One region of the Actinomadura sediminis genome, then DNA from elsewhere that is predicted to be linked to it. Evidence: riboswitches for the same ligand, from Rfam matches in the RefSeq annotation. Region 1 holds a riboswitch; each other region holds the start of a gene.
The links. Region 1 has a riboswitch for cyclic di-AMP ahead of ACFQ11_RS14310 (CHAP domain-containing protein). Riboswitches for the same ligand answer to the same signal wherever they lie in the genome.
Positions count from the first base shown of each region.

Region 2: it holds a riboswitch for cyclic di-AMP, as region 1 does, so the genes downstream of both, ACFQ11_RS24230 (peptidoglycan recognition protein family protein) here and ACFQ11_RS14310 (CHAP domain-containing protein) in region 1, are expected to answer to the same signal.
Region 3: it holds a riboswitch for cyclic di-AMP, as region 1 does, so the genes downstream of both, ACFQ11_RS22875 (CHAP domain-containing protein) here and ACFQ11_RS14310 (CHAP domain-containing protein) in region 1, are expected to answer to the same signal.
Region 4: it holds a riboswitch for cyclic di-AMP, as region 1 does, so the genes downstream of both, ACFQ11_RS23040 (M15 family metallopeptidase) here and ACFQ11_RS14310 (CHAP domain-containing protein) in region 1, are expected to answer to the same signal.

Region 1 is NZ_JBHTJA010000022.1:55,837-60,005, forward strand. It holds gene ACFQ11_RS14300 (GntP family permease) at 1-113, shown strand, start outside; gene ACFQ11_RS14305 (FadR/GntR family transcriptional regulator) at 124-822, opposite strand; gene ACFQ11_RS14310 (CHAP domain-containing protein) at 967-1,764, opposite strand; cyclic di-AMP (ydaO/yuaA leader) riboswitch at 1,777-1,904, opposite strand; gene ACFQ11_RS14315 (peptidoglycan-binding domain-containing protein) at 2,426-3,286, shown strand; gene ACFQ11_RS14320 (peptidase inhibitor family I36 protein) at 3,356-4,169, shown strand, end outside.
Region 2 is NZ_JBHTJA010000057.1:29,452-33,620, reverse strand. It holds gene ACFQ11_RS24240 (hypothetical protein) at 82-474, shown strand; gene ACFQ11_RS24235 (hypothetical protein) at 696-854, opposite strand; gene ACFQ11_RS24230 (peptidoglycan recognition protein family protein) at 1,300-2,079, opposite strand; cyclic di-AMP (ydaO/yuaA leader) riboswitch at 2,457-2,604, opposite strand; gene ACFQ11_RS24225 (carboxymuconolactone decarboxylase family protein) at 2,821-3,345, opposite strand; gene ACFQ11_RS24220 (MFS transporter) at 3,406-4,169, opposite strand, start outside.
Region 3 is NZ_JBHTJA010000051.1:2,491-6,659, reverse strand. It holds gene ACFQ11_RS22880 (PP2C family protein-serine/threonine phosphatase) at 5-1,903, shown strand; cyclic di-AMP (ydaO/yuaA leader) riboswitch at 2,352-2,506, shown strand; gene ACFQ11_RS22875 (CHAP domain-containing protein) at 2,519-3,337, shown strand; gene ACFQ11_RS22870 (bifunctional glycosyltransferase/CDP-glycerol:glycerophosphate glycerophosphotransferase) at 3,500-4,169, shown strand, end outside.
Region 4 is NZ_JBHTJA010000051.1:37,270-41,438, reverse strand. It holds gene ACFQ11_RS23055 (cytochrome P450) at 1-606, shown strand, start outside; gene ACFQ11_RS23050 (ferredoxin) at 603-791, shown strand; gene ACFQ11_RS23045 (dihydrofolate reductase family protein) at 1,321-1,926, shown strand; cyclic di-AMP (ydaO/yuaA leader) riboswitch at 2,121-2,299, shown strand; gene ACFQ11_RS23040 (M15 family metallopeptidase) at 2,303-2,962, shown strand; gene ACFQ11_RS23035 (pyridoxamine 5'-phosphate oxidase family protein) at 3,174-3,638, shown strand; gene ACFQ11_RS23030 (TIGR03620 family F420-dependent LLM class oxidoreductase) at 3,753-4,169, shown strand, end outside.

The DNA of each region.
Region 1 (4,169 bases):
GCCGCCTGTTCGGGATGGACGAGAAGACCACGCTGAAGACCTGGACCGTCCTGGAGACGACGCTCGGGCTGTCGGTGTTCGCGATCGCCGGCCTGCTGTGGATGGTCGTCTGACCCCGCCCGGTCAGGCGCCCGTCCCGCCCAGCCGGCCCATCTCGTCGGCGACCTCGACGCAGATCGCCGTCATCGCGGCCCGCGCGACCTCGGCCTCGCGTCCGGCGACGGCCTCGGCCACCACGAGATGGAGCCGGCGGGCCTCGGGCTTCGGCCGGGACGGCATCAGCCGGTGCAGCGTGCGCCCGCGCAGCACCTCCTCCACGACGTGGGCGAGCCCGGCGAACATCGCGTTCCCCGACGCCTCGAGCAGCAGCCGGTGGTACGCGATGTCGTGATCGAGGAACGTCCCCAGGTCACCGGCCGCGCCCGCCGCCTCCATCGCCGCCCCGAGCTCGACGATCCGGTCCCGCTGCCGGGCGTCCGCGTGCCGGGCGGCGAGCGCGGCGGCGGGCGGTTCGATCGCCGTGCGCAGCTGCGAGAGCTGGTGCAGGTGCGCGTCCCGTTCCGGCCCGCCGAGCCGCCACCTGATCACGGCGCGGTCGAAGGAGTCCCACTCGTCCTCCGGCAGGACCGTGACGCCGGTCCGCCGGCGGCTCGCCACCAGCCGCATCGACGCGAGCACCTGCACCGCCTCGCGGGCGACCGTCCGGGACACGCCGAACTCCTGCTGCACCCACTCCAGGTTGACCTTCGACCCCGGCGCGAGGGCCCCGGAGATGATCAGCGGCCCGAGCTTGGCGAGGACCTCCTCGTGCAGGGTCGGCATGCCCGCCAGCGTACCCGCGGCGCGACGACCCCTTGATCGCGTGGGGCGGGCGCGAACCGGGCCCGTGCGCCGCGTCTCTCCCCCGGGCGGAGACGCCGAAGGCGTCCGGCGGGTGCCGGACGCCTTCGGTCGCGCGGTCGGGGATCAGGCGTAGTCGGGGTAGCCGTAGCCGACGACCTGGCCCTTGTCGCGGGTCTTCTCCTGGACGGAGTTGTCGACGTTGCCCTCGATGGTGCTGATGGTGCCGTCGCCGTTGTCCTTCTCGACGATGCCGACGTGGTCGATGTCGCCGATGTCACCGCCCGAGCCGGCGCTCCAGTCGTAGAACACGACCGCACCGGGCTTGGGCTTGTGGCCCCACGCGCCCTGGTCCTTGAACCAGCTCGCGTGCTGGACGGTGTAGGCGTCCCAGCCCATGTTCTTGACGCCGGTCTGCGAGCCCAGCCAGGACACGAACATGTCGCACCACTGGGCGCCCTTGTAGGCGGCGACGGAGAAGCCGCCGTCGCGGGCCGCGGTCGCCTCGGCGTGCGGCGTCGACACGTACCAGTCGTGGAACTTGGTCATGTCGCCCGGGCCCTCTTCCTCGATGCCGACCTGCTCCTTGGCCAGGTCGATCACCTCGGACGCCTCGACGGCGCGCGGCGCGACCTTCCAGCCCGCGGCCTTGGCCTCGGCGGTCGTCATCGCGCCGGACGCCTCGGACTTCTCCGCCTTCGCGGGGTGCTGCGCCATCGCGACGGCGCCGTCGGCCGAGCCCTGCGCGTCGGTGGCCGCGTCGGCCCCGCCGAGCGGGTGGAAGGCCGCCAGCCCGGCGGTGCCGGCCAGCACCGCGCCGAGGGCGACGCCGACGGCCCGGTCCTCGGGGGCCAGCCGCTTGGCGGCGGCCCGGACGTCGAGGCGCTTGACGGACTCGGTAATACGATCAAAACGACCGGTCATGCAGGGAATCTCCTTGTCTCCCATGGCGCCTACCGGGTTAGCTGACGGATTCGGGCATGGAAGAGCCCTACGGCGCGCTCTGGGCGCGCCGATTCACCCCTGTTGCTCGGGTCCCCGGCTCCGCTCGGCCCTCGTGGGCCCATGCGGACTCGGCCTGCACGCCGCGCGTGCGGCGCTGGATTGTCGGATTCGGTGAGCGACTGCTCTCGAAAGGGCGCGCGTTCCTGGCGCGCGTCGCGTGCGGGATCCGCTCCGCGACGACGGCCGTATCCCTGGCACGGCCGACCGCAGCACTCGTACTGCTGCGAAGTTCAGATTGAAGGTACCAACCATGTCAAGGGAAGCAAACCAGACCAAAATCGATCTCTTCCCTGGTCAAGCACCTTCAAGTACGTACCAACACCCGCCCTCGGGATGTTCTTCCCGATCTTCCCCGCCGTCCCGGGCCCGCCGTCCCGCCCGCGATCGCCGCCACGGCGCGCGGTGGCGTCAGGCGGTGGCGTCGGCGCCTGTCAGACGACGTGTTCGCCTGTACGGAGAAGCGCGGCGGACAAGCTGACAACAACGATCTTCTTGTGGATCCGTGGACGGCGGGTGACGGTGGACTCCGCCATGCACTCGCCATGGCCTTCGCCCCAAGCTCCCGCATCCAGGGGAAACGATGAAGCTGCCCTTCAAGCCCGCCTCGAAGCCGCTGTCGTACGCCGCCCTCGCCGTGGCGGGCCTGCTCGCCCTCCCGGTCGCGACGGCGGGGGCGCCGCCCGCGCGGGCGGCCGCCGCGCTCCCGAGCGTGAACATGGAGGCGACCGTCAAGGCCGCCCAGATCGACCCGCGCAGGGCCGACGACACGCTGACCCCCGGCGCCGAGGCGAGCGTGCTGCTCGTCGAGCGGGCGCTGCGCGACCGGCGCCTGCTCGACGCCAAATGGGTCGACGGGTACTTCGGGACCTCGACGATCGCCGCGTACGCGAAGTTCCAGAAGTCGCTCGGCTACACCGGCCTCGACGCGAACGGGCTGCCGGGCAGGACGTCGCTCACCGAACTCGGCGCCGGACGCTTCCGGGTCACCCGCGTGATCGCGCCGGGCGACCGGGTGCCGATGCGCGGCGTCGTCGTCAACACCCGCACGCGGAGCATGCTGCTCGAGGCGGAGCGGCGGCTCGGCCGCGCGTTCGTCCTCGACCAGGGGTCGTACAACCCCGGCGGCGACCCGACGTCCGCGGGGACGCACGACGGCGGCGGCGCCGTCGACATCTCGGTCGCGGGGATGGACGCCGCCGAACGCACCGCGGCCGCCCGCGAGCTGCGCCGGGTCGGCTTCGCGGCCTGGGTGCGCAGCCCCGCGCAGGGCGACTGGCCGTGGCACGTCCACGCCGTCGCCATCAACGACACCGACCTGTCCACCCGCGCCCAGCACCAGGTCGGCGACTACTACCTCGGCCTGAACGGGCTCGCCGGCCGCGGCCCGGACGACGGCCCGAAGGTGACCATCCGCACCTGGGAGGAGTACCGCCGCCGCTGACCCCCGCCCGCCGGCCCCGCCCGCCGAACCCGCCCGACAGCCAGATTCCGCGAACAGAGGGAGACCAGCATGAGCACGTTCACCCGGATCCTCACCGTGTCCACCGCCGCGATCGCGCTCGGGAGCGCGGCGTCCGTCCTCGCCGCGCCCGCCTCGGCCGCGAGCCGCAACGGCGTCTGCGAGAGCGGCGAGTTCTGCTACTACTACAACAGCAACAACCAGGGCTCCGTCTCGGACTTCACCGGGTCCATCGCCAACTACGGCACCGAACAGCCCTCCTGCTACGAGTTCAAGGGCGCGGGCAACGGCAAGGGCCAGTGCATCAAGAACAACGCCGCCTCCGTGTGGAACCGCAGCGGCAAAACCGTCCGCGTGCACTACAACAGCAACTACGGCGGCGCGTACCAGGACTTCAAAGCGGGCGCCAAGGGCAACCTGAACGCCACCCTGAAGAACCAGAACGCCTCCCACCAGTTCTCGCCGTCGTCGCGGACCAACATGTCGTACGCGCTGTACAAGGCGAGCGGCGGGCGGCTCACCGCCGCGTTCGACGGCTACGAGTCCACGCCCGGACGGCACGAGGGCATCGACTTCGCCCGCGGCGTCGGCTCGGACGTCCACGCCCTCGTCAGCGGCAAGGTCATCTACGTCGCGCGCGGGGCCACCGGCAGCGGCGGGCTCTCCACGATCTCCGTCTACAACGCCTCGCTGAACAAGTCGATCATCTACCTGCACACGGCGCCGCGGTCCGGGGTGAGCGTGGGCGACACGATCAGCCGCGGTGAGATCATCGCGGACGAGTCGTGGCGCGGGGTGTCGTCCAGCTCGGCCGCGCACACCCACGTCGAGATGCGCCCCGGAAGGCGGACGCACGCGGCCAAGA
Region 2 (4,169 bases), on a different contig from region 1:
CACGACCCCTGATCTACTATGAAGCTTAGTAGATCTGGCGAAGGGGCGGCGGTGCGGATTCCCAGGCGAGTCGATGCTGCGTTGGGCTGGCTGGAGAAGCACGGGGCCGCCCTCGCGGCCACCGTTGCTCTCGCCGTCACGGCGGCGTCCGTCATCTGGTGGCCGCCTCTCGCCGGTTTCGTCCTCGGGCTCGCTCTCGGCGGCCTCGGTGTCCATCTGCGCATGACGAACCGGCTGGCCAAGGCCAAGAGGGAGATCGACAACCTGCTGCGGGAGAACGGTGCCCTCCGCCATCGCAACACCGTCCTGAGCAGTGGAGTCGTCGCTCAGGCAACGCAGGTGACGTACAAGTTCCGGCCCATCGTCGACGAAGTGGACACCGCTGACGGGCCGCACGGCACTCTCCCGTTGCCGGAAGCGGGCGACGAACCGGCGGGTCCTGAGACGTCGGAACCGCGGACCGAACCGAAATGACGATCACCTGCGGCGCCGCGACGTGAGGGCGCTGCGAGGCCGAAGCCGCGAGGACGAGGCGGGCGGCCGAGGGAGCGCACACCAATGCCGAAGCGGAGCCGACGGCGCCGGTCCATTGGCCGTCCCCGCAGGCCTGCTCTCGGACGAGAGGCGGATTTGGGGACGGCCGATGGCGACCTCTCCAGGTGGTCGTGGTGTCGCCGGGCCGGCGGGCACCTGAATCAGACGTGGTCGTTCACAGCATGGGGAATCAGCTTCCGTAGCCACACGTCGCGGCTGGGCCAGGGTTCGCGGCTGAAGACGGCCAGGTAAGGGGCGGTGATGGCGCGGGCGCTCATCTCGAGCCAGGTCAGCAGGACCGCGGGGGTGGTGGTGAGCATTTCCTGTTGCCAGCCACGGACGACGTCCGGCGTCGGTCGGGGTGAGACGAGGGCGCGGTGGGTCTCCGAGACGGCCTGTTGTCGTAGGCGTGCCGGTGGCGCGGCGAGGCACGTGCGGAGGGCGGAGGTCGGTGCGGACAGAGCGGCCATCGACCACGCCGGTCGAGCCGCCGTCGCGAGGGCTCTCCTCGTGGCCGGACATACGACGGAAAACACCTCCCGCGCGTTCTTCGCCGGTGTCACGCAGGCGCGTCGCGCAACTCCTCGGTGACCGGCCCCAGCGATGAGGCTCGACCGCAGCCAGGTGCTGCTCTCGTTCCTGGACCTGTACGGGGTGATCGTTCTCGTGATGTGCACGGCACCGCTCATCTCGAGTGTGAGCTCCTGACTGCGGGGCGGCGCTCAACCGGGGGCGCATGACGGCTGGTGGGCCGGCCGTCCCGCTTCAGCGAAGGCGGCTTGGTGACACGATGGACGCGACGTCGTCGCGGAGACTCGGGAGGGTCGGGGCGAACTTGTCGCCGCAGCAGTCGGTGTCGTTGAACTTCTTGTGCGGCACGATGGCGTCGTGCGGATCCAGGTCGTATTGCTCGCACAACCAGGCGCAGAGTTGCACCAGGGAATCGCGCAGGCGACGCGGTGGCAGGACGTCGTTGTAGGTGCCCTCGCACTCGATGCCCACCGTGAACTCGTTGGCTCCCGCCACGTGCGTGCCCATCACCATCTCGCCACGTTCGGCCGCGGCGAGGCTGCCCGTTCGTCCCTCCATGATGTGACCGCCGCGGCTGATGGTGAACTGCTGACCGGTGTCGCCCCACCCCCGGTCCTTGTGCGCGTTCTGGATGGCGCGGGCGAGGTAGCGGGCCCGCGCGATCGAGTCGTCGTCGACGTTGTCGGTCGAGGTGTGATGGACGACCACGTACTTGGGCGGACGCGACAGCACGGTCGCCTCCCGGTCGGGGTCGTCCGCTCCCCACTGGGCGGTGGGATGGACGAACGGCACGGTGGCCGAGGCTCTACGCGCGTTACCGGGGGCGCGCGACCGGCTTTGCTCGGACACCGCCTCGCCGGTTCCGGTGGCCGCTCGCCCGGCCGGTGAGCGTGTGAGCTCCTGGACGCCGACCGCGGCTCCGGCCGCGAGGAGGCCGCCCAGGAGAAAGGTGCGCCGGGGGGCGACACCGCTCATCGGGCCGCGGGGGGAACGATGTTTGCCGTCGTAAGTCATCGGGGTGTTCCTTCGAAGAAGTCATCCCGTGGCGCCGCCGATAAAAGAAAAACGGCAGGCCGATGAACAGGCGCGGGTCATCGCCTGTGAAGAGATGAGGGGTCGGGGAAGGGGGCACTAATCCCACGGCTCTGGCTTACGCCGAGCGTAGGCAAAGGGGGCGGGGCGACCGTGCAGAAGTGAGCTTGCGCGGGCATGCCTCACGAAGTGTGCGAAGCGTTCAATGGCGATCGCGCGTCAGCGGACGTCGCCGCATGCTCGGCCGTCGTGTGTCGCTATCGGTCTCGGCCCGGCGGAGGCGGTGAGGGGCGCGCGCTCGTCCGATGCTCGGGGGCGCGATCGAACCTGGCCAGGGGAGTGTCCTGCTCGTACAACGTTTCTCCTCTCCTTGACTGCCTACCGGGTTAGCTGACGGGTTCGGGCCAGGAGCAGGCCCTACCGCGACGGGCATCGCGGATTCACCCCAATAATGTGGGTCCCCGGCTTCCAGACGTCGGACGTCTTGGAATTAGGCGTTCGGCCGGTCGTCTTTCGATGGACGCCGGCCGAGTACTAAGGAAGATAGGACATGGAGCGCCGGGATTCCAACTCGGTCAGGGTAAAATTCAATGTTGATCTACCGGGGTGGCGGCGCGCAGCCGTCTTCACCGGCTCGACGCCGGTGCCCCGACCCGACGTTGCGTCAGGCCGGGGCACCGACGGCCATGGGGCCCGGTCTTGGTGATCCGTCGGCACCAGGGCTCATGCGTCGGAGGACGGCTGGTTGCCGGCGACCAGGTTGAAGGACCCGGTCAGCATGTTGAGGGCGACCAGGCCGACGATCTCGCTGATGACCCGGTCGTTCCAGCCGTGCTCGCGCAGAGCGGTCACGTCGTCGGAGGTGAGCGAGGACGGCTCGGTCAGGACCCGCAGGGCGAAGTCGACCAGTGCGGCCTCGCGGGCGTCGGCCGCGGTGCCCTGCCGGGCGAGGGCGATGTCGGTCTCGGTGAGCCCCGCGGCCCGGCCCGCCTCGATGTGCGCCGCCATGCAGGTGCCGCAGCCGATCCACTCCTGGAGGGCCAGCGAGATCTTCTCGCTCAGCGGGCGGGAGATCTTGGTTCTTTTCATGGCGCGGGAGAGGTCGAGGTAGCCCTGCAGGAGGGCGGGGGAGTGGGCCATGGTGCCGACCATGTCCCCGGCCGAGCCGTGCCGGGCGATGATGCCGGCGAGGAGTTCGCGGGACTTGGCGGGCGCCTCGTCGGGGGTGAGCGGCGGCAGGTTGCGCACGATCGTCTCCGTTCGCGGGGGATGGGGGGCCGCTGGACGCGGCCCCCTCGGGTGGTTGGGTCAGTGGCCCTTGGCCTTCTCGCGTGGTGCCGCGGGCGCCGGCTCCGGCGACGGGCGGGGCGTCCGCAGGGTGGCGGCGGCCAGTCCGGCTCCGGCGAGCGCGATCAGGCCCGCGCCGATGAAGGCGGCCGAGAAGCCGTCGGTGAGCGCGGGCGCGTTCCCCGGTTCGTCCGTGCCGAAGGCGGCGGCGATGGCGGTCATCGCCGCCAGCCCCAGCGCCGACCCGACCTGGTAGCTCGTGTTCACGATCCCGGACGCGAGCCCGCCCTCCTCGGGCGCGGCCGCCGACATCGCGGTGCCCAGTGTGGGGATGAAGGCCAGCGACATGCCGAGCGCCGCGACGAGCGAGGCCGGCAGCACGTCCGTCCAGTACGAGCCGTCCGGACGGACGAGCGACAGCCACCCCATGCCCGCGGCCAGCACCAGCAGCCCGGCGACGGTGATCGCCTTCGGGCCGAAGCGGCCGATGGCGCGCGGGGCCAGCACGATCATCCCGATCATGATCAGCGCGGTCATCGGGACGAGCGCCGCGCCCGACGGGAACGCGCTGTACCCGAGCACCTGCTGCAGGTAGAGGTTCAGGAAGAACCACATCGGGATCCACGCGCCGCCGAGGAGCAGTTGCGCGAGGTTGGCCGCGCCCAGGTTCGGCGCGCGGAAGATCGACAGCGGCATCAGCGGGGCGCGGCGGGACGCCTGCACGGCGAGGAACACCGCCAGCAGCACCAGCCCGCCGAGGAGGACGCCCCAGGTCGCGAGGGATC
Region 3 (4,169 bases), on a different contig from region 1:
TGGCTTGGCCGAAGCGGAGGGGCCGCGAGCGCCGGGAGTGCACGCGGCGGTGCCCGACCTGGAGGACCTGCGGGGGGCCGCGCATGACCGCGCGATCCTGGCCGAGGCGCGGGTCGTGCTCGCGCGTCGGCTGGGGGTGCCGCCCGGGGAGGCGCTGCAGCATCTGATCTGGCTCGCGCGCGACCTGGACATGGAGCTCGCCGAGGCGGCGGCGCTGGTCGTCAAGGACGTCGGGGCCGGGTCGGCGGAGGCCGTCGCGGCGGCGCGGCGGGCGCCGCGGGCGGAGGTGGCGACGACGCGGCGGGAGGTCCTGTCGGAGGCCGAGGACGTGCTGCGGCGGGTCACGGCGGAGGACACCGGGAACGATCGGGAGATCCTGGCCGGGTTGCCGGACGATCCCGTGGCGCGGGGGGTGCTGGACGGCGCGCTGGACTCGGCGGCGCATCTGGTGCCGGTTCGAGGGCCCGAGGGGGACGTCGCGGACTTCCTGTACGCGGCCCTGAACGGGCAGGCGAAGGACCTGTTCGGCCGGGGCGCCGAGGAGCTGACGGGACGGCGGCTGCTGCAGACGGACCCGGGGACGGCGCTGACCGGGCTGTTCGAGGAGTACGTGGGGGTTCTCGGGGGCGCGGGGACGCTGGAGCGCGGGTCGATCATGTACACGACGGCGCAGAGCGGGCTTTCGCGGACGTCGCGGATGAGCGTCCGGTGCGTGCAGGTGCCGACCGGGGTGTGCGTCGTGTGGCGGTACCACAGCCGGGAGGACCGGCTCGCGCGGAGGCTGGAGCGGGTCGAGCGCCTGGCCCAGCTGGGGTTCGGGGAGTGGGACCTGGTGACGGGCGCGGCGGAGTGGACGCCGCAGATGCTCGCGAACTACGGGCTGTCGCCGGACGAGGTCCCGCCGATGCCGCACGACCTGCCGAAGGTGGTGGCCGACGACGACATGCCGCTCGTGGAGGAGGCCCTGCAGACGCTGTTCCTGCGGCGGGAGCCGGTGGAGGCCGAGCACCGGGTGATCGGGGCGGACGGGCGGCCGCGGCATCTGTGGCTTTTCGCCGAGCCGGTCCTGGACGACGCGGGCCTGCCGGTGTCGGTGAACATCGTGTCGCAGGACATCACGCGGCGGCGGGGTGTGGAGCGGGCGCTGGCCGACACGCGGCGGCAGATGCTGAAGCAGCAGGCGCGGACGGCGCAGGAGCGGCGGGTCGCGGTGACGCTGCGGCGGGCGATCCTGCCGGACGAGGGGGAGGTGGAGCGGCTGCCGGGGGTGCGGATCGCGCTGCGGAGCCTGGCGGCGGAGAGCGCGGCGCGGATCGGCGGCGACTGGTTCGCGACGCGGGGGCTGCCGGACGGGCGGGGCCTGTTCGCGATCGGGGACGCGGCGGGGCACGGGCTGCCCGCGGCGGCGGCGATGGCCCGGACGCGGAACGGGCTGCTGGGGCTGGCGTTCACCGGGGAGCCGGCGGGCCGGCTGGTGGGCTGGCTGAACGAGCTGGTCGGGACCATGGACCCGCCCGCGACGGGCACCGCGATCGTGGGGCACTTCGATCCGGACCGGGGCGTCATGGAGTGGACGTGCGCGGGGCATCCGCCGCCGATCCTCGTGCGGGACGGGCGGGCCGCGCCGCTCGAGGTCGTCCGGGACCCGATGCTGGGCGCGATGCCCGGCTGGGAGTACACGACGATCAAGACTCCGCTGGTGCGGGGCGACATGGTCTTCCTGTACACGGACGGGCTGGTGGAGCGCCGGGACGCGGATCTGGACGAGCGCATCGCGCGGCTCACGCAGATCCTCGAGGAGGGGTCGGGGCGTCCGGAGGTGGCGCTGGACGAGGTGCTGGCGCGGATGGAGCACGACCGGGCGGCGGACGACACGACCTTGTTCGCGCTCCGGGTGGAGTGACGGACACCGCCTTCGACCTGCGGCGACGTGGTGTTGTGACTTAGGGCACACGAAATGCCCTCTGGGTGGCCGGTGGGCGGCGTCGGGCCGCGGGGCGGGGGCGTCTCGTCGATCTAGGGAAGCCTTGGACGGTGGCGCGCGGCAGGCCCCGTGGAATAGGGGTTTCGGAACCGCCGGCAAAGATCGGGAAGAACGTCTCGCGGGTGGGTGTTGAGGAGTCCTTGAAGGCCGCTTGACCAGGGAAAAGATCACTTTTGGCCTGGTTTGCTTTCGTTGCGAAGGTTGGTACCTTCAACCCGAATCTCGCAGCGCGATCCACGCGTTGTACCGGCCGTGCCAGGGGCGCGGCCGCCGGTCGCGGAGCGGTCCACGCACGCGACGCGCGCCATGCACGCGCGCCCCTCAAGAGCAGTCGCTCAGAGATATCCGACAATCCAGCGCCGCACGCGCGGCGTGAAGGCCGAGTCCGCACAGGTCCGACGAGGGCCGCAGCGGAGCCGGGGACCCAAGTTCCAGGGGTGAATCGGCGCGTCCCGAGCGCGCCGTAGGGCTCTTCCATGCCCGAATCCGTCAGCTAACCCGGTAGGCGTCATGGGAGACAAGGAGATTCCCTGCATGACCGGTCGTTTCGATCGTCTTTCCGAGTCCGTGAAGCGCCTGAACCCCCAGTCCGCCGTCAAGCGGCTGGCTCCCGAACTCGCGATCAAGCGCATGACCCCCGAGGACCGGGCCGTCGGCGTCGCCGTCGGCGCGGTGCTGGCCGGCGCCGTCGGGCTGTCGGTGTTCAACCCCGTGGCCGGGGCGAGCGCGGCCACCGAGGCCGCGAACGCGACGGTGGAGAAGGCCGCCGCCGTCACGCACACCTCCGAGAAGGCCGAGTCGTCGTCTTCGACGATGAGCCTGGCCGAGGCCCGCGCCGAGGGCTGGAAGGTGCCGCCGCGCGCCGTCGAGGCGTCCGAGGTGATCGACCTGGCCAAGGAGCAGGTCGGCATCGAGGAAGAGGGCCCCGGCAACATGACCAAGTTCCACGAGTGGTGGACCTCCACGCCGCGCGCCGAGTCGGCCGCCAGCAGCGGCGGCTTCTCGGTGGACGCCTATGACGGCGCCGCGTGGTGCGACATGTTCGTGTCCTGGCTCGGTGCGCAGACCGGCGTCAAGGGCATGGGCTGGGACGCCTACACCGTCTCGCACGCGAGCTGGTTCAAGGACCAGGGCCGCTGGGGCCAGGAGGCCAAGCCCGGCGCGATCGTGTTCTTCGACTGGGGCGCCGGTTCGGACGGCTCCATCGGCGACATCGACCACGTCGGCATCGTCGAGAAGGACAACGGCGACGGGACCGTCAGCACCATCGAGGGCAACAGCAACGACGCCGTCGAGGAGAAGGTCCGCGACAAGGGCCAGATCGTGGGCTACGGCTACCCCGAGTACGCCTGATCGACCGGCACCGGCCGATCACGAAGGCGCCCGGCGCTCCGCCGGGCGCCTTCGGCGTTCCGACGGTAATGCGAACCATTGACAGGCTTTGGCCGCGCTTGGACCTCCCTCCGCCGTTCCTGGAAAGGAATCCCTGGCACGCGGAGCAGCGGAGGGAGGCCCATGCGGGTGCGCCCGGATGTCAGTGTGGTGGTGATCGCCTACAACGACGCGCGGCGGCTGCCCCGAGCGGTCGCCTCGACGCTGGCGCAGTCGCTGCGCTCCGTGGAGACGGTGATCGTGGACGACGCGAGCACCGACCGCACCGGGGAGGTCGCGGAACGCCTCGCCGCCGCGCACCCGGGCAGGGTCCGGGCCGTGCACCTCCCGGTCAACTCCGGGGGCTGCGGCCGTCCCCGCAACACCGGGGTCGACCGTTCGGACGGACGGTTCGTGATGTTCCTCGACAGCGACGACCTGCTGGACCGGCACGCGTGCCTCAACCTGGTCGCCGCCGGAGAGGAGACGGGCGCCGACCTCGTCTCGGGCCTGTGCACGAGGGTGTTCCTGAACCGGCCGGCGGGCGCGAAGAACCGCACCCGTCCCTGGTATCCGTGGCTGTACGAGCGCAGCGCCGTCTACGGTTCTCTCAGCGAGAACCCCGATCTGCTGTACGACACGCTGTCCACGAACAAGGCGTACCGCAGGGAGTTCCTGGACGAGCAGGGGCTGCGGTTCGTCGAACGGCTCCACTACGAGGACCTGCTGTTCACCGCCGAGGCCTACCTGGCGGCCCGGCGCACCGCGCTGATCCCGCACCGCGTCTACAACTGGCTGGTCAAGGACGCCGCGG
Region 4 (4,169 bases), on a different contig from region 1:
GCCGCGACGTTCCCCGACGGCTCGACGCCCGCGCCGATCGAGTCGGCGCGGGTCGCGGCGAACCTGTTCGCGGCCGGTCAGGAGACGACCGTCCGCCTCCTCGGCTCCGCGCTCAAGGTGATCGCCGAACGGCCCGGCGTCCAGGCGTGGCTGCGCGAGGACCGCACGCGGATCCAGAACTTCGTCGAGGAGACGCTGCGCCACGAGAGCCCCATCAAGGGCGACTTCCGGCTGTCGCGCGTCCCCACCACGGTCGGCGGCGTCGACATCCCGGCCGGGACGACCGTCATGGTGGTGAACGGGGGAGTGAACCGCGACCCCCGCAAGTTCGAGGACCCGGCGACGTTCGACCCGGCCCGCGCCAACGCGCGCCACCACGTCGCGTTCGGGCGCGGCATCCACACCTGCCCCGGCGCGCCGCTCGCCCGCGCCGAGGCCCGCGCCTGCATCGAGCGGATCCTGGACCGCACGTCCGACATCCGCGTCTCCGAGCGCCGGCACGGGCCCGCGCACGACCGCAGGTACGAGTACGTCCCGACGTACATCCTCCGCGGCCTGACCAGCCTGTACCTGGAGTTCACCCCGAAGGAGGGCGAGACCCGATGAAGGTCGTGATCGACGAGGACCGCTGCGCGGGACACGGCGTCTGCTGCTCCACGTGCCCCGAGGTCTTCGACCTCAACGACGACGGCTACGCGATGGTCCGCGTGCCGGAGGTCCCCGCCGAGCACGAGGAGCGGGTGCACGCCGCCGTCCGGAACTGCCCGGAGCGAGCGATCACGGCGGAGTGAGACGAACCCCTGGGGCGGGGCTTTCCGGAGGGACCCGGGAAGCCCCGCTTCTTAGGGTGCCGCGCCGGCGCAGGGCCGCGGATCATGGCGCCGCGCGGGTCCGGTCTCATCACGGCGATCTCCGCCTGCACCGGGGTCACCCGCACCTACGGTGTCGTGTTCGGCACGGCGAAGTCGGCGGTGGACCGGATGGCGCGCGACATGGCCGGGGTGCGGGACGGCCGAATGCCGGACGCCCGGCTGGGCGGGTGCCCGGTCCCGGTGCCGGTCGAGGAGTTCCGGGACGGCTTCCTCGTGCGGCCCGCCGAGACCGCGGCCGACGGCCTCGGCCCGGTGCTGATCGTGGACCGTGGCACGGGCGCGCCGAGCCGGTGGCCCGCGATGCCGTCCGACCTGCTCGCCCGCGAGTACGGGCGTTACCGGGAGCCGAGTCGGAGGCGACGGGGTTCTCGCCACCCCACGGCGCGGCCGATGAGTTCGCGGCTGGTGGCCGGTCAACCTCGTGACGCCCTAGGAAAGGACACCTGCCATGTCGGAACTTCTCGTCGACTTCATCACCTCCCTCGACGGCTACGCGTCGGGCGAGGGATGGCCCGGGTTCTGGGGCCTGGAGGGTCCGGAGTACCTCGCGTGGCTCGGCGAGCAGCCCGAGGTCACCTACCTGATGGGGGCGAACACCTATCGCCTGATGTCGGGCTTCGCCGCCGGCGAGGTCCCGGAGGGCCAGGACGAGTTCAGGCCCGAAGAGGAGGCGTCCGTGGACGAGCTCACGCGAGCGTCCAAGGTGGTGTTCTCCTCCTCGCTCGAAGAGCCGCTGACGTGGGCCAACTCCACGCTCGTCCGCGAGGACGCCGTCGAGGCCGTCCGCGCCATGAAGGCGAGCGGCTCGGGGCTGCTCAGCACGATCGGCAGCCTGAGCCTGTGCCGGTCCCTGCTGCGGGCCGGACTCGTCGACCGCTTCCGGGTCGTGATGTTCCCGGTGATCACCGGGGCCACGGGCGCGGAACGCATCTACGACGGCTATCCGGACGTGGCCCTCGAGATGATCGAGCACCGCACCTTCGACGGCCGCATCCAGCTTGTCGAGTACAGGCCCCGCGTGCTCGAGCACCCGCCGCTCGGCGCCCCTGCGTGACGTCGCCCCGTCCGCCGGAGCTCGCCGATCTGGTCATCGGCTACCTGCGGCGCTGATCGTGCCGGGGCGGACTTGGCCTCCCCTTTGCGGTCTCTTGGGGCTTTGGTACCGTCATGCCCACATTGGGCGCCCGGAGGGGCGCCGAGACCATCGATCAGTGTCCGCGCCACCCCGAGCACGAGTTCGTGCGGGTGGCGGCGGCGACGCCGAGTCCGCGCACCGCGCGGAGCCGGGGAACCAGCGCGATCGACGCCCGGACCGGCCGGTCCGCGTCGCTTCGCAGGGGTGAATCGACGCCTCGCCAAGAGGCGTCGTAGGGCGTCTTCCATGCCCGAATCCGTCAGCTAACCCGGTAGGCGGCATGGAAGGAGCAGCCGTGATAGGTCGGCACGTCATCACATCCAGGTTCTCCGCCCCGCTGGCCGGCATGGCCCTCGCGGGCGTCTTCGCCGGCTCCCTCGCGCTGGCGTCGGCGGACGGCGGAGGCGACCCCGGCGGATCGAGGGCCGCCGCCCTCTCGGCGAACCACGCGGCGCCGTCGGCGGCCCCCGAGGACCGCGAGGACCGCGAGAGCCGCGAGAGCGGACCCCCGAAGCTCCCGGCCGACTGCAAGCCGGAGAAGGCCGCCGAACTCGACTACGCGAACGGCCGCATCCCGGACGAGGAGCTGTGCCCGCTTCCGCAGGAGGACGAGTCGCTCCGGGCCGACGCCGCCGCGGCGTTCTACGAGCTGAACGCCGCCTACCACGAGCGTTTCGGCGAGGAGATGTGCGTCCGCAGCTCCTACCGCAGCTACGAGCGGCAGGCGGAGCTGTACGAGAGCATGCCCGCGGGCATGGCCGCGGCGCCGGGCAACAGCAAGCACGGGCTCGGCATCGCCGCCGACCTGTGCGGCGGCGTCGAGGAAGAGGGCACGCCGCAGTTCGAGTGGCTGGAGGACAACGCCGGGGAGTACGGCTGGTTCCACCCGGACTGGGCCTACAGCAACCCGTACGAGCCGTGGCACTGGGAGTACGGCGGCGACCAGGACGACTGAGCCTCCCCGAGGGCCCGGCCGCGCGCGAAACGGCCGGGCCCTCGGCCACGACGTCGCGCCCGCGCGCCGCCGCCGACGCGGAAGTCGCGGCGCCCGCCACCGACCCGCCGTCCGTGGTGCTTTCCGTGGCCGGCACGGAGGCGTCCCGTACTCCCGCCGGGAGAAGCTGGGGGCACCGAGAACGACAGGTTCCCCGACCACAGGAGTGACCATGACCGGCCCGTCCACCGTCGACTTCCGCTCCCGCGCCCGGCGCCGCCGCGACACCGAGCACCGGCTCGCCCACGACGTCGACGTCTGGGTGGCCACCGCCTCGCCGGACGGCGCCCCCTACCTGGTCCCGCTGTCGTTCGACTGGGACGGGGAGCGGCTCCTGGTCGCCACCCCGGCGGACAGCCGCACGGGCCGGAACCTGGCCGCCTCGGGCACCGTCCGGCTCGCGCTCGGGCCCACCCGCGACGTGACGATGATCGACGGCGAGGTCGAGGTCCTGGAGCTCGGCGCGCTGCCGAAGGAACGGGCCGACCGGTTCGCCGCGGCCACCGGCTTCGACCCGCGCGCGCAGGAGTCGCCGTACCGCTGGTTCCGCATCACCCCGCGGCGCGTCCAGGCGTGGCGCGAGGAGAACGAGCTGCGCGGCCGCGAGCTGATGCGCGACGGCCGCTGGCTGGCCTGACCGGACGTCCTCCGCATCGCGCCCGTGCACGGGCGAACCCGAACGCGGGGGGCGGGCGCACCGTGCCGGCGGGTAGTTTGATCTTCACCGGTCCGTCCGAAGGGAATGGGTGCTGTGGAGATCTCCGGCGTCGGTGTGTGGAGCCAGCAGCTGCGGTACGGCGACCGCGCGGAGGCCGCCGAGGCGGCCGCGGAACTCGAGGAGCTGGGGTACACCGCGCTGTGGATCCCCGACATCGGCGGGCCGCTCTTCGACGCGGTCGGCGAGCTCCTCGCGGCGACCCGCCGGACGGTCGTCGCGACCGGCATCCTGAACCTGTGGATGCACGAGCCCGCGGACGCCGCCGCCGCGCACGCGTCGCTGACCGCCGCGCACGGTGACCGTTTCCTGATGGGCATCGGGGTGAGCCACGCCCCGCTGGTGGACGCCGCGGAGGCGGGCCGGTACCGCAGGCCGCTGGCCGCGATGGCCGCGTTCCTCGACGGGCTCGACCGGGCGGAGCCGCCGGTGCCCGCGGCGAGCCGCGTGCTG